DNA from 3 places in the Citrobacter sp. KH_055_1 genome. Region 1 is predicted to be linked to each of the others. Evidence: predicted binding sites of a transcription regulator. Region 1 holds the regulator's gene; each other region holds the start of a gene.
What was found. The regulator ArgR, encoded in region 1, controls arginine synthesis, uptake and breakdown. The targets are predictions, from matches to a motif close to ANTGAATAAAAATACANT.

Region 1 (3,271 bases):
CTACGCCGTTTTTGCCCAGCAGCAGCGGCTGAGAGAAGAAGCGAGCGTACTGGCCGTCACCTTCAACGTATGCACATTCCACCACGCCTTTTTCGCCGTTCAGTGCGCGAACCAGCGACAGACCGAAACGTGCTGCGGCCTGGCCCATAGACAGGGTTGCGGAACCGCCACCGGCTTTAGCCTCGACGACTTCAGTACCCGCATTCTGGATACGTTTGGTCAGCTCAGCAGCTTCTTGCTCGGTGAAGCTTACGCCAGGGATCTGTGACAGCAGTGGCAGAATAGTCACGCCAGAGTGTCCGCCGATAACCGGAACTTCAACGTCGGTCGGCTGCTTGCCTTTCAGTTCCGCCACAAAGGTGTTGGAGCGGATGATGTCCAGCGTGGTCACGCCAAACAGTTTGTTCTTGTCGTAAACGCCTGCTTTTTTCAGCACTTCTGCAGCGATTGCAACGGTGGTGTTCACCGGGTTAGTGATGATACCGATGCATGCTTTCGGGCAGGTGGTCGCAACCTGCTGAACCAGATTCTTCACGATACCTGCGTTGACGTTAAACAGGTCGGAACGGTCCATACCCGGTTTACGCGCGACGCCTGCTGAGATCAGTACCACGTCAGCACCTTCCAGTGCCGGGGTCGCATCTTCGCCGCTGAAACCTTTGATTTTCACAGCAGTAGGGATATGGCTCAAATCAACGGCCACACCAGGCGTTACTGGAGCGATGTCGTACAGGGAGAGTTCTGAACCTGAAGGCAGTTGGGTTTTTAACAGTAATGCTAGCGCCTGACCGATTCCACCAGCAGCGCCGAGGACTGCAACTTTCATCCTAAACTCCTTATTATATTGATAAGCAAAGTGTCTGTTGCTCCGCGGCGGCGACCATAATTCACAAATCCGATGAACACAACAACCACGCGTCAAGAATGCGTAGTTACGCAAATTTGGCTTTTATGCATTTAACTTACGTAAATTAAAAGCTAAGTTACGTAATTCAATACGACTCGCACAGTAGAGCAACTTTCCAACAGGTGCTGACAATATACCTAACTGCCCTCCCAAAACAACATCAATTTGATAACAATTGATTTACTTTTAAGCTTATTTGCATGCCGTGACATAGGCATGTTTCTTGATAACGAAATTTGATAAAATTCCGCTCTTTCATAACATTATTTCAGCCTTGAATGAGGCAGACCGTTTGCATAAAAATTCATCTGTATGCACAATAATGTTGTTTCTACCGCCATATTACGGGTGACTTATGCGAAGCTCGGCAAAACAAGAAGAATTAGTAAAGGCGTTTAAAGCGCTTCTCAAGGAAGAGAAATTCAGCTCTCAGGGCGAAATCGTCCTCGCATTGCAGGATCAGGGCTTTGATAATATCAACCAGTCCAAGGTTTCACGCATGCTGACCAAGTTTGGCGCCGTGCGTACCCGCAATGCCAAAATGGAAATGGTGTACTGCCTTCCGGCAGAGTTGGGGGTACCGACAACCTCCAGCCCACTGAAAAATCTGGTGCTGGACATTGATTACAACGATGCCGTGGTGGTCATTCATACCAGCCCAGGCGCCGCACAGTTGATCGCACGTATGCTGGATTCACTGGGTAAAGCAGAAGGTATCCTCGGCACTATTGCGGGCGACGATACTATCTTCACCACTCCGGCGATGGGGTTCTCGGTAAAAGATCTGTACGAAGCTATTCTGGAACTGTTCGAACAAGAGCTGTGATCCCCTCCCCGTCGCATCGCGTGGCGGGGAAAAACCTTTCTTTCTGACTCCTGACCACTCTTTTCCTCTGCCTGCCATTTAACAAATAGTGCGTTTCACTATCCAAAAACATTCACACAGTGAATACCTCGAATTATAAACGCACAAATTGCGAAATTAAATATCACCATGAATTTACTGTATTTTTTTAAAATAATGAGTTCAATTATGCGTTTTTAATTCCAATAAGTTATTAAAACCACAGTTCTTAACACTTAATTACAGCAGAAACCATTAGCGTGGTATTAATTTATCGAGTGATTAGTGTATACTTGATTTTGTGATGAGGGTCACGAAACGAAGACCCCAATAAAAGAATTCGACGAGGTAAATATCATGAAAATCAAAACGACTGTTGCAACCTTAAGCCTTCTTTCCGTTCTCTCTTTTGGCGCCAGTGCGGCGGTTAATCAGGTGAACACACAAGAAGCACAGAATTTGCAATCCATGGGTACCATCTCTGTTTCTCAGATTGGCAGCTCACCGATGGATATGCGTCAGGAAATCGTCGCCAAAGCTGAAAAAGCAGGCGCCAGCAGCTACCGCGTGACCGAACTGCGTGAAGGCGCACATTGGCACGCAACCGCTGAACTGTACAAATAAACCCTCGTCGTCTGGTCCGAGACGACTTGCCCCCGCCTGTCGGGGGCTTTTTTATGCCTTACATTGAATGACGGACGTTAAAGCGTAATTGCCCTTCCAGCTCTTCTTCTGCTTCATCAAACAGCAAAATCAGCGCTCCGTAGCGTCGGCGTTGTTTGTCCGGTAAATGGACAAACTCAATCTCCAGCGGCAGAGGTAGAACGTCGCCCATCACCACCTCCCACAGCGAATCGAGATCGCTTACCTTTTCCCGAGCAAGGCCGAATGCCCGCGTAAACTCGCGGTAGAAATCACCCTGTTCTTCAATCTCGTCAAAATCAAATGTATAGATGTTCATCTATAGCTACCATCCCAACGCCAGTCGCTCTACAGGCTCTCTCTATGCAGGGATTCCCACACATCAGGTAAGTATAGCCATAAAAAAACCGACGCTTCTGGCGTCGGTTTATCAGTCTTAACTGCTGGTCAGTGCATGCTGGTATTTGTGGAGCATACCGGTGAGTCGCTTCACCGGCTCCGTCACCTGAGGCGGCGCTTGCCAGAGGGTTAACTTCTCCTGATAGACATCAAGCTCCTCCAGCAATTGGCTAAAGTAGCGTCGGCGTTTGTCGTCGTTCCCTGCGGATATGATGTGATCGGCAGTACGTCGCAGCTGACGGTGAAAGGCGGATAAATCCTCGTTTACCGGTACTGGTGCATCGCGCAGACGCTGGTGTGCGATGATCATCGTCAGCGCCAGACGAAACTTCGCCAGGTCACCGGGGAATTTGTTCATCAGCAAAAAGAGCTGCTGGTAAAGCGCCGGGAGATGGTTTTCTTTGCGGCGAACCACATTGGTGGTCATCGCTGAAACCGCCGCCGACACGAACTGATTAAGCAGCACGCGACCAGTTCTG
Region 2 (3,271 bases), 710 kb from region 1:
TTCGGACTTAACTTTTTAGTCGTCTTTTATAAAGCCACGTAAAACACCTGACGTCAATTGCTGCGAAATCGGTTCAGCAAACGAAAAAATGGCGGGAATTTACGTTATTTAATTCACATCGCGTCAAATAAGCGTTGCTTATGCAAATGTTAAAAGAATCGCCTTGCTTACCACTAAAGGATTAGCAAGGCGACGTTCGGTTAATGCCAGCAAAAATGATGCACAACCTGGGTAATTAATTCGCGGGTTGGCTTAATGAAGCGTGTTTCCAGATATTCATCTGGTTGATGTGCCTGATTAATGGAACCTGGTCCCAGTACTAGCGTCGGGCACAGCGTCTGGATAAACGGTGCTTCTGTGCAGTAGTTCACCACATCGGTTTTCTCGCCGAGCAGTTTTTCCACCACCTCGACCAGTTGGTGATCCGGCGGGCATTCGTAACCTGGGATCGGCGGGTGCAGCTCGGAAACCGTCAGTCGGCCAGGCCAGCGTTCGCTCACCGGGGCCAGCGCGTCCGTCAGTAAGCCATTCAGGTCGCTTAACGTCATTCCCGGCAACGGGCGGATATCCATGTGCAGTTCGCAGCAGGCGCAAATACGGTTGGAGGCATCGCCACCATGCAGGCTGCCGAGGTTCAGCGTCGGGTAAGGCACGGTGAATGAATCGTGGTGATAGCGTGCTTTCAGCGAGTCGCGCAACTGCATAATATGGCCGATGGCATCGTGCATCAGTTCAATGGCGTTCACGCCGCGCGCTGGATCGCTGGAATGGCCAGACTGGCCGAGCACGCGCACCGCCGTGGAGATATGGCCTTTGTGTGCGCGAATTGGCTGCAGGGATGTTGGCTCACCGATGATCGCGCAATCCGGGCGAATCGCCGTATTTTCAGAGAAGTAGCGTGCGCCCGCCATACTGGTCTCTTCATCGGCGGTGGCCAGGATGTAGAGCGGCTTTTTCAGCTGTTTCACATCGACATCACGCAGTGCATCGAGAATAAACGCGAAGAAACCTTTCATATCCGCCGTACCCAGTCCGTAGAGCTTGTTGTCATGTTCGGTCAGGGTGAACGGATCGCGCGTCCAACGTCCGTCGTCAAACGGTACGGTGTCGGTATGACCGGCGAGCAGCAGGCCGCCTGCACCGGTGCCTGTACTTGCCAGCATATTGAATTTATTACGGGTGCCGGGAACCGGTTGTACCTCAACGCTGAAGCCTAAATCTTTGAACCAATCCGCCAGCAGAGTGATTAAACCTGCATTACTTTGATCGAGCGCTTCTTCGGTGGCGCTGATCGATGGTGTGGCAATCAGAGCGCGGTAAATCTCGATAAATGGCGGTAAATTGTTTTTCATTGTTGACACACCTCGGGTCATGATAGTATCAATATTCATGCAGTATTTGTGAATAAAAATACAATAATGTTGAGCGAAATAAAACCCACCAAGTGTAAGGTGAGGTGATAAAGGCTTATACCTGGCAACCGAATATAAGAAGGTGAACAGCCCCGATGTTGAATACGCTGATTGTGGGCGCCAGTGGCTATGCTGGTGCAGAGCTTGTGACCTATGTAAATCGCCATCCTGATATGAACATAACCGCTTTGACTGTCTCAGCGCAAAGCAATGATGCAGGAAAATTAATCTCTGATTTACATCCGCAGTTAAAGGGCATTGTTGATTTGCCGTTGCAACCCATGTCGGATATCCGCGAGTTTAGCGCAGGGGTAGACGTTGTGTTTCTGGCGACGGCCCATGAGGTTAGTCATGACCTGGCGCCACAGTTTCTGGAAGCGGGCTGCGTGGTGTTTGACCTCTCTGGTGCATTCCGTGTTAACGACGGCGCCTTCTATGAAAAGTATTATGGCTTTACTCATCAGCATCCTGAGCTGCTGGAGCAAGCGGTCTACGGGCTGGCGGAGTGGAGTGCAAGCAAACTTAAAGACGCGAATCTAATTGCCATACCGGGTTGCTATCCTACGGCGGCGCAGTTGTCGCTTAAGCCTCTGATTGATGCCAATCTGCTTGATCTCAGCCAGTGGCCGGTAATTAACGCCACCAGTGGTGTGAGTGGAGCAGGACGTAAAGCTGCCATCTCGAACAGCTTCTGTGAAGTGAGCCTGCAACCGTATGGTGTATTTACCCACCGCCATCAGCCGGAAATCGCCACACATTTGGGGGTGGACGTGATTTTCACTCCGCATCTGGGAAACTTCCCGCGCGGCATTTTAGAAACCATCACCTGTCGTTTGAAGCCGGGCGTGACCCATGCGCAGGTGGCGCAAGCACTGCAGCAGGCCTATGGTGATAAACCGCTGGTTCGTCTGTATGACAACGGTGTCCCGGCCCTGAAAAATGTGGTGGGTTTACCGTTCTGCGATATCGGTTTTGCCGTTCAGGGCGAGCACCTGATTGTGGTGGCAACCGAAGACAATTTATTGAAAGGCGCTGCCGCACAGGCGATGCAGTGCGCAAATATCCGTTTCGGCTTTGCTGAAACGCAGTCTCTTCTTTAAGGGTGCAATGATGAATCCATTAATTATCAAGCTGGGCGGCGTTTTACTGGATAGCGAAGAGGCGCTGGAGCGTTTGTTTACCGCTCTGGTCAATTATCGCGAGTCGCACCAGCGTCCGCTGGTCATTGTGCACGGTGGCGGCTGCGTGGTTGACGAGCTGATGAAAGGGCTCAACTTGCCGGTGACAAAGAAAAATGGTCTGCGCGTGACGCCAGCCGACCAGATCGACATCATTACCGGTGCCCTGGCCGGAACGGCGAATAAAACGCTGCTGGCGTGGGCGAAGAAACACCATATTGACGCTGTTGGTCTGTACCTTGGCGATGGCGACAGCGTAAAAGTGACCCAGCTCGATGTAGCGTTAGGTCATGTTGGACTGGCACAGCCTGGTTCTCCTAAGCTGATTAACACGCTACTGGAAAACGGTTTTCTACCGGTCGTCAGCTCGATAGGCGTCACGGAAGAAGGGCAACTGATGAACGTCAATGCCGATCAGGCTGCGACGGTGCTGGCGGCAACGCTGGGTGCGGATCTGATCCTGTTGTCTGACGTCAGCGGTATTCTGGATGGTAAAGGCCAGCGGATTGCCGAAATGACCGCAGCCAAAGCAGAACAGCTGATTGAGCAGGGTATTATCACCGATGGCATGATTGTGAAGGTGAACGCGGCGCTGGACGCGGCACGTACGCTGGGACGTCCAGTGGATATCGCTTCCTGGCGTCATGCTGAACAACTCCCGGCGCTGTTTAACGGCACGCC
Region 3 (3,271 bases), 410 kb from region 1:
CTGTCATTCAGGCATTTAATGAATATCAGCTGCTGTGCGCCCTGCGAGAAGGGCCATTCGGCGTAAGCGGACTGAATGAACGCCTTGAACAGGTGATGGTACAAAAACGTAAAATCCAGCGTTCCGCGCATACCCGCTGGTACGAGGGGCGACCGGTAATGATTGCGCGTAATGACAGTTCGCTGGGGCTGTTTAACGGAGATATCGGTATTGCGCTCGATCGTGGGCAGGGGCTGCGGGTATGGTTCGCTTTGCCGGATGGGTCCATCAAGTCGGTGCAGCCCAGCCGTTTGCCGGAACATGAAACCACCTGGGCGATGACGGTGCACAAATCGCAAGGGTCTGAATTTGATCATGCGGCGTTGATTTTGCCCAGCCAGCACTCACCCGTTGTCACCCGCGAACTGGTATATACCGCCATTACCCGCGCGCGCCGCCGCCTGTCGTTGTACGCCGATGAGCGGATATTAACTGCGGCTGTTGCTATTCGCACGGAACGTCGCAGCGGGCTGTCTGCGCTGTTTAATGACGGCATTACAGAGTAGGTTTTGTTGGCCGGATAAGGCATTTATGCCACATCCGGCAACGACCTCTATCCCAAATCTGCCATCAGCACTTTTGACCGCCGCTGATAGTTGTACATCTCTTTCTTACTTTCCGGTAGCAGGTCGATATCCACCGGGGTAAAGCCGCGCTCCTGAAACCAGTGAATGCTGCGCGTGGTCAACACGAACAGCTTGCTGAGCCCCATTTGCCGGGCTTGCACGGCGATCCGCTCCAGCAAAACCTCGCCACGCGATGAACTACGATAGTCCGGATGCACCGCTACGCAGGCCATTTCGCCAATTCGTTCTTCCGGGAAAGGGTACAGCGCAGCACAGGCGATGGTCAGGTTATCGCGCTGAATAATGGTGAACTTGTCGATCTCCATTTCCAGTTGTTCGCGCGAGCGGCGAACCAGAATACCTTGCTGCTCCAGCGGGCGGATCAGCTCCAGGATCCCGCCGATATCATTGATGGTTGCGCGACGGATCTGCTCGGCACTCTCCATCACGATTTGCGTCCCAATCCCGTCACGTGAGAACAGTTCTTGCAACAGCGTGCCGTCTTCCTGATAGCTAATCAGGTGGCAGCGGCGTACCCCGCTACGACAGGCTTTGACCGCACCCCGCAGGAAGCGCACGGTACCGGAGCTGTAGTCACCGATCGCTTCCTGGGCTTCAACGCGCGCCTGGGCCTCGTTGGGGAACAGTTCGGACACAATATCGCCATCATCGTTAATGACCCCTTGCGAGGAGCAAAAGCCGATCATCTTTTCTGCCTTCAGTTTGATGGCTAACTGAGTGGCGACCTCTTCAGACGTCAAGTTAAAGCTCTCGCCGGTCACGGAAACGGCGACAGGTCCCATCAGAACAATGGCGCCGCTGTCCAGTTGGCGGTGAATCGCCTCTTCATCAATACGACGAATGCGCCCGCTGTGGCAGTAATCGACGCCGTCATCCACGCCCAACGGCTGGGAGATAATAAAATTCCCGCTGACCACGTTGATGTGCGCACCCTGCAAGGGCGTATTGTTCAGGCTCATCGACAGGCGTGCAGTAATATCAAGCTGGAGCAGACCAGCTGCCTGTTTGACCAGCTCCAGCGTTTTGGCGTCGGTCACGCGCGTATTCTTGTGATACACCGGCTCATGATGATGCGCAGCAAGATTGGCATCAATCTGTGGCCGTGCGCCATACACCACAACCAGGCGAATGCCGAGGCTATGAAGGAGTCCAATATCATTGACGATACTGGAAAAATTTTCATGCTCGATGGCTTCGCCGCCCAGCATAATGACAAACGTTTTTCCCCGATGGGTATTGATATAGGGAACAGAATGGCGGAATCCCTGTACCAGCTCGGTTCTACGCTCCTTCACCACGGCACACCTCTATTGCATGATTATTCGTAATTTGTGTATTTTTATTCTGTTTTCGCGTTGTGCGCAAGCGTAATTTTTATTCCTGCTAAAGATTTTTCCCAGTAATGCCGTGAATATAAAAAGAATGTTTACCCTTTTGTAGATGACAGATTATGCGTCATTCGTTAAAGTTTCCGGTCAATTCGGACGTTTTACGTATTACCTCTACTAAAGATTTCTTTTGCTCGGGAGAAGCATGTCGGGATCCAATTCAGCAATCAGTCGCCGCCGTTTACTGAAAGGTGCGGGTGCTATGTGGCTTTTGAGCGTCAGTCAGGTCGGTTTGGCTGCCGTGAGTCAGGTCGTTGCGGTGCGCGTATGGCCAGCGTCCAGCTATACCCGCGTCACGGTAGAATCCAATCGTCTGCTGAAATACAAACAGTTTGCCCTGAGTAATCCTGAGCGTGTGGTGGTAGATATTGAAGGCGTCAATTTGAACTCGGTGCTTAAGGGTATTGGGACGCAGATCCGCCCGGACGATCCGTACATCAAGTCGGCAAGAGTCGGGCAGTTTGACCCGCAGACCGTGCGTATGGTGTTTGAGCTGAAGCAAAATGTGAAGCCACAGCTTTTTGCGCTGGCACCGGTAGCGGGCTTTAAAGAACGACTGGTGATGGATCTCTATCCGGCCAATGCCCAGGATGTACAGGATCCTCTGCTGGCGTTGCTTGAAGATTACAACAAGGGCGATCTGGATAAGCAGGTGCCGCCTGCGCAAAGTGGTCCACAGCCGGGTAAAGCGGGGCGCGATCGTCCGATTGTCATTATGCTCGATCCCGGTCACGGCGGAGAAGACTCCGGTGCCGTGGGGAAATACAAGACGCGCGAAAAAGACGTGGTGCTACAAATTGCCCGCCGTCTGCGCGCGCTGATCGAGAAAGAAGGCAACATGAAGGTCTTTATGACGCGAAATGAAGATATCTTCATTCCGCTGAAGGTGCGCGTGGCTAAAGCTCAGAAACAGCGTGCCGATCTGTTTGTCTCTATTCACGCCGATGCGTTTACCAGCCGACAGCCCAGCGGTTCGTCGGTGTTCGCACTCTCCACCAAAGGCGCGACCAGTACGGCCGCAAAATTTTTGGCGCAAACCCAGAACGCCTCGGATCTTATTGGTGGCGTCAGCAAGAGTGGTGACCGCTACGTCGACCACACTATGTTTGATATGGTGCAGTCACTGACTATCGCCGACAGCCTGAAGTTTGGTAAAGCGGTACTGAATAAACTCGGTAAGGTGAATAATCTGCATAAGAACCAGGTTGAACAGGCCGGGTTTGCGGTACTGAAGGCCCCTGATATTCCGTCTATCCT

Region 2: the regulator ArgR is predicted to act here: its motif matches at 1,400-1,417, upstream of argC (N-acetyl-gamma-glutamyl-phosphate reductase).
Region 3: the regulator ArgR is predicted to act here: its motif matches at 1,957-1,974, upstream of argA (amino-acid N-acetyltransferase).

Annotation. Positions count from the first base shown of each region.
Region 1 covers NZ_CM174473.1:455,406-458,676, reverse strand. The annotation lists gene mdh (malate dehydrogenase) at 1-826, opposite strand, end outside; gene argR (transcriptional regulator ArgR) at 1,263-1,733, shown strand; gene yhcN-B (DUF1471 family stress response protein YhcN-B) at 2,109-2,375, shown strand; gene AC3ITF_RS02290 (barstar family protein) at 2,434-2,712, opposite strand; gene aaeB (p-hydroxybenzoic acid efflux pump subunit AaeB) at 2,830-3,271, opposite strand, start outside.
Region 2 covers NZ_CM174473.1:4,518,782-4,522,052, reverse strand. The annotation lists gene argE (acetylornithine deacetylase) at 201-1,352, opposite strand; gene argC (N-acetyl-gamma-glutamyl-phosphate reductase) at 1,508-2,512, shown strand; gene argB (acetylglutamate kinase) at 2,520-3,271, shown strand, end outside.
Region 3 covers NZ_CM174473.1:868,133-871,403, forward strand. The annotation lists gene recD (exodeoxyribonuclease V subunit alpha) at 1-545, shown strand, start outside; gene argA (amino-acid N-acetyltransferase) at 593-1,924, opposite strand; gene amiC (N-acetylmuramoyl-L-alanine amidase AmiC) at 2,160-3,271, shown strand, end outside.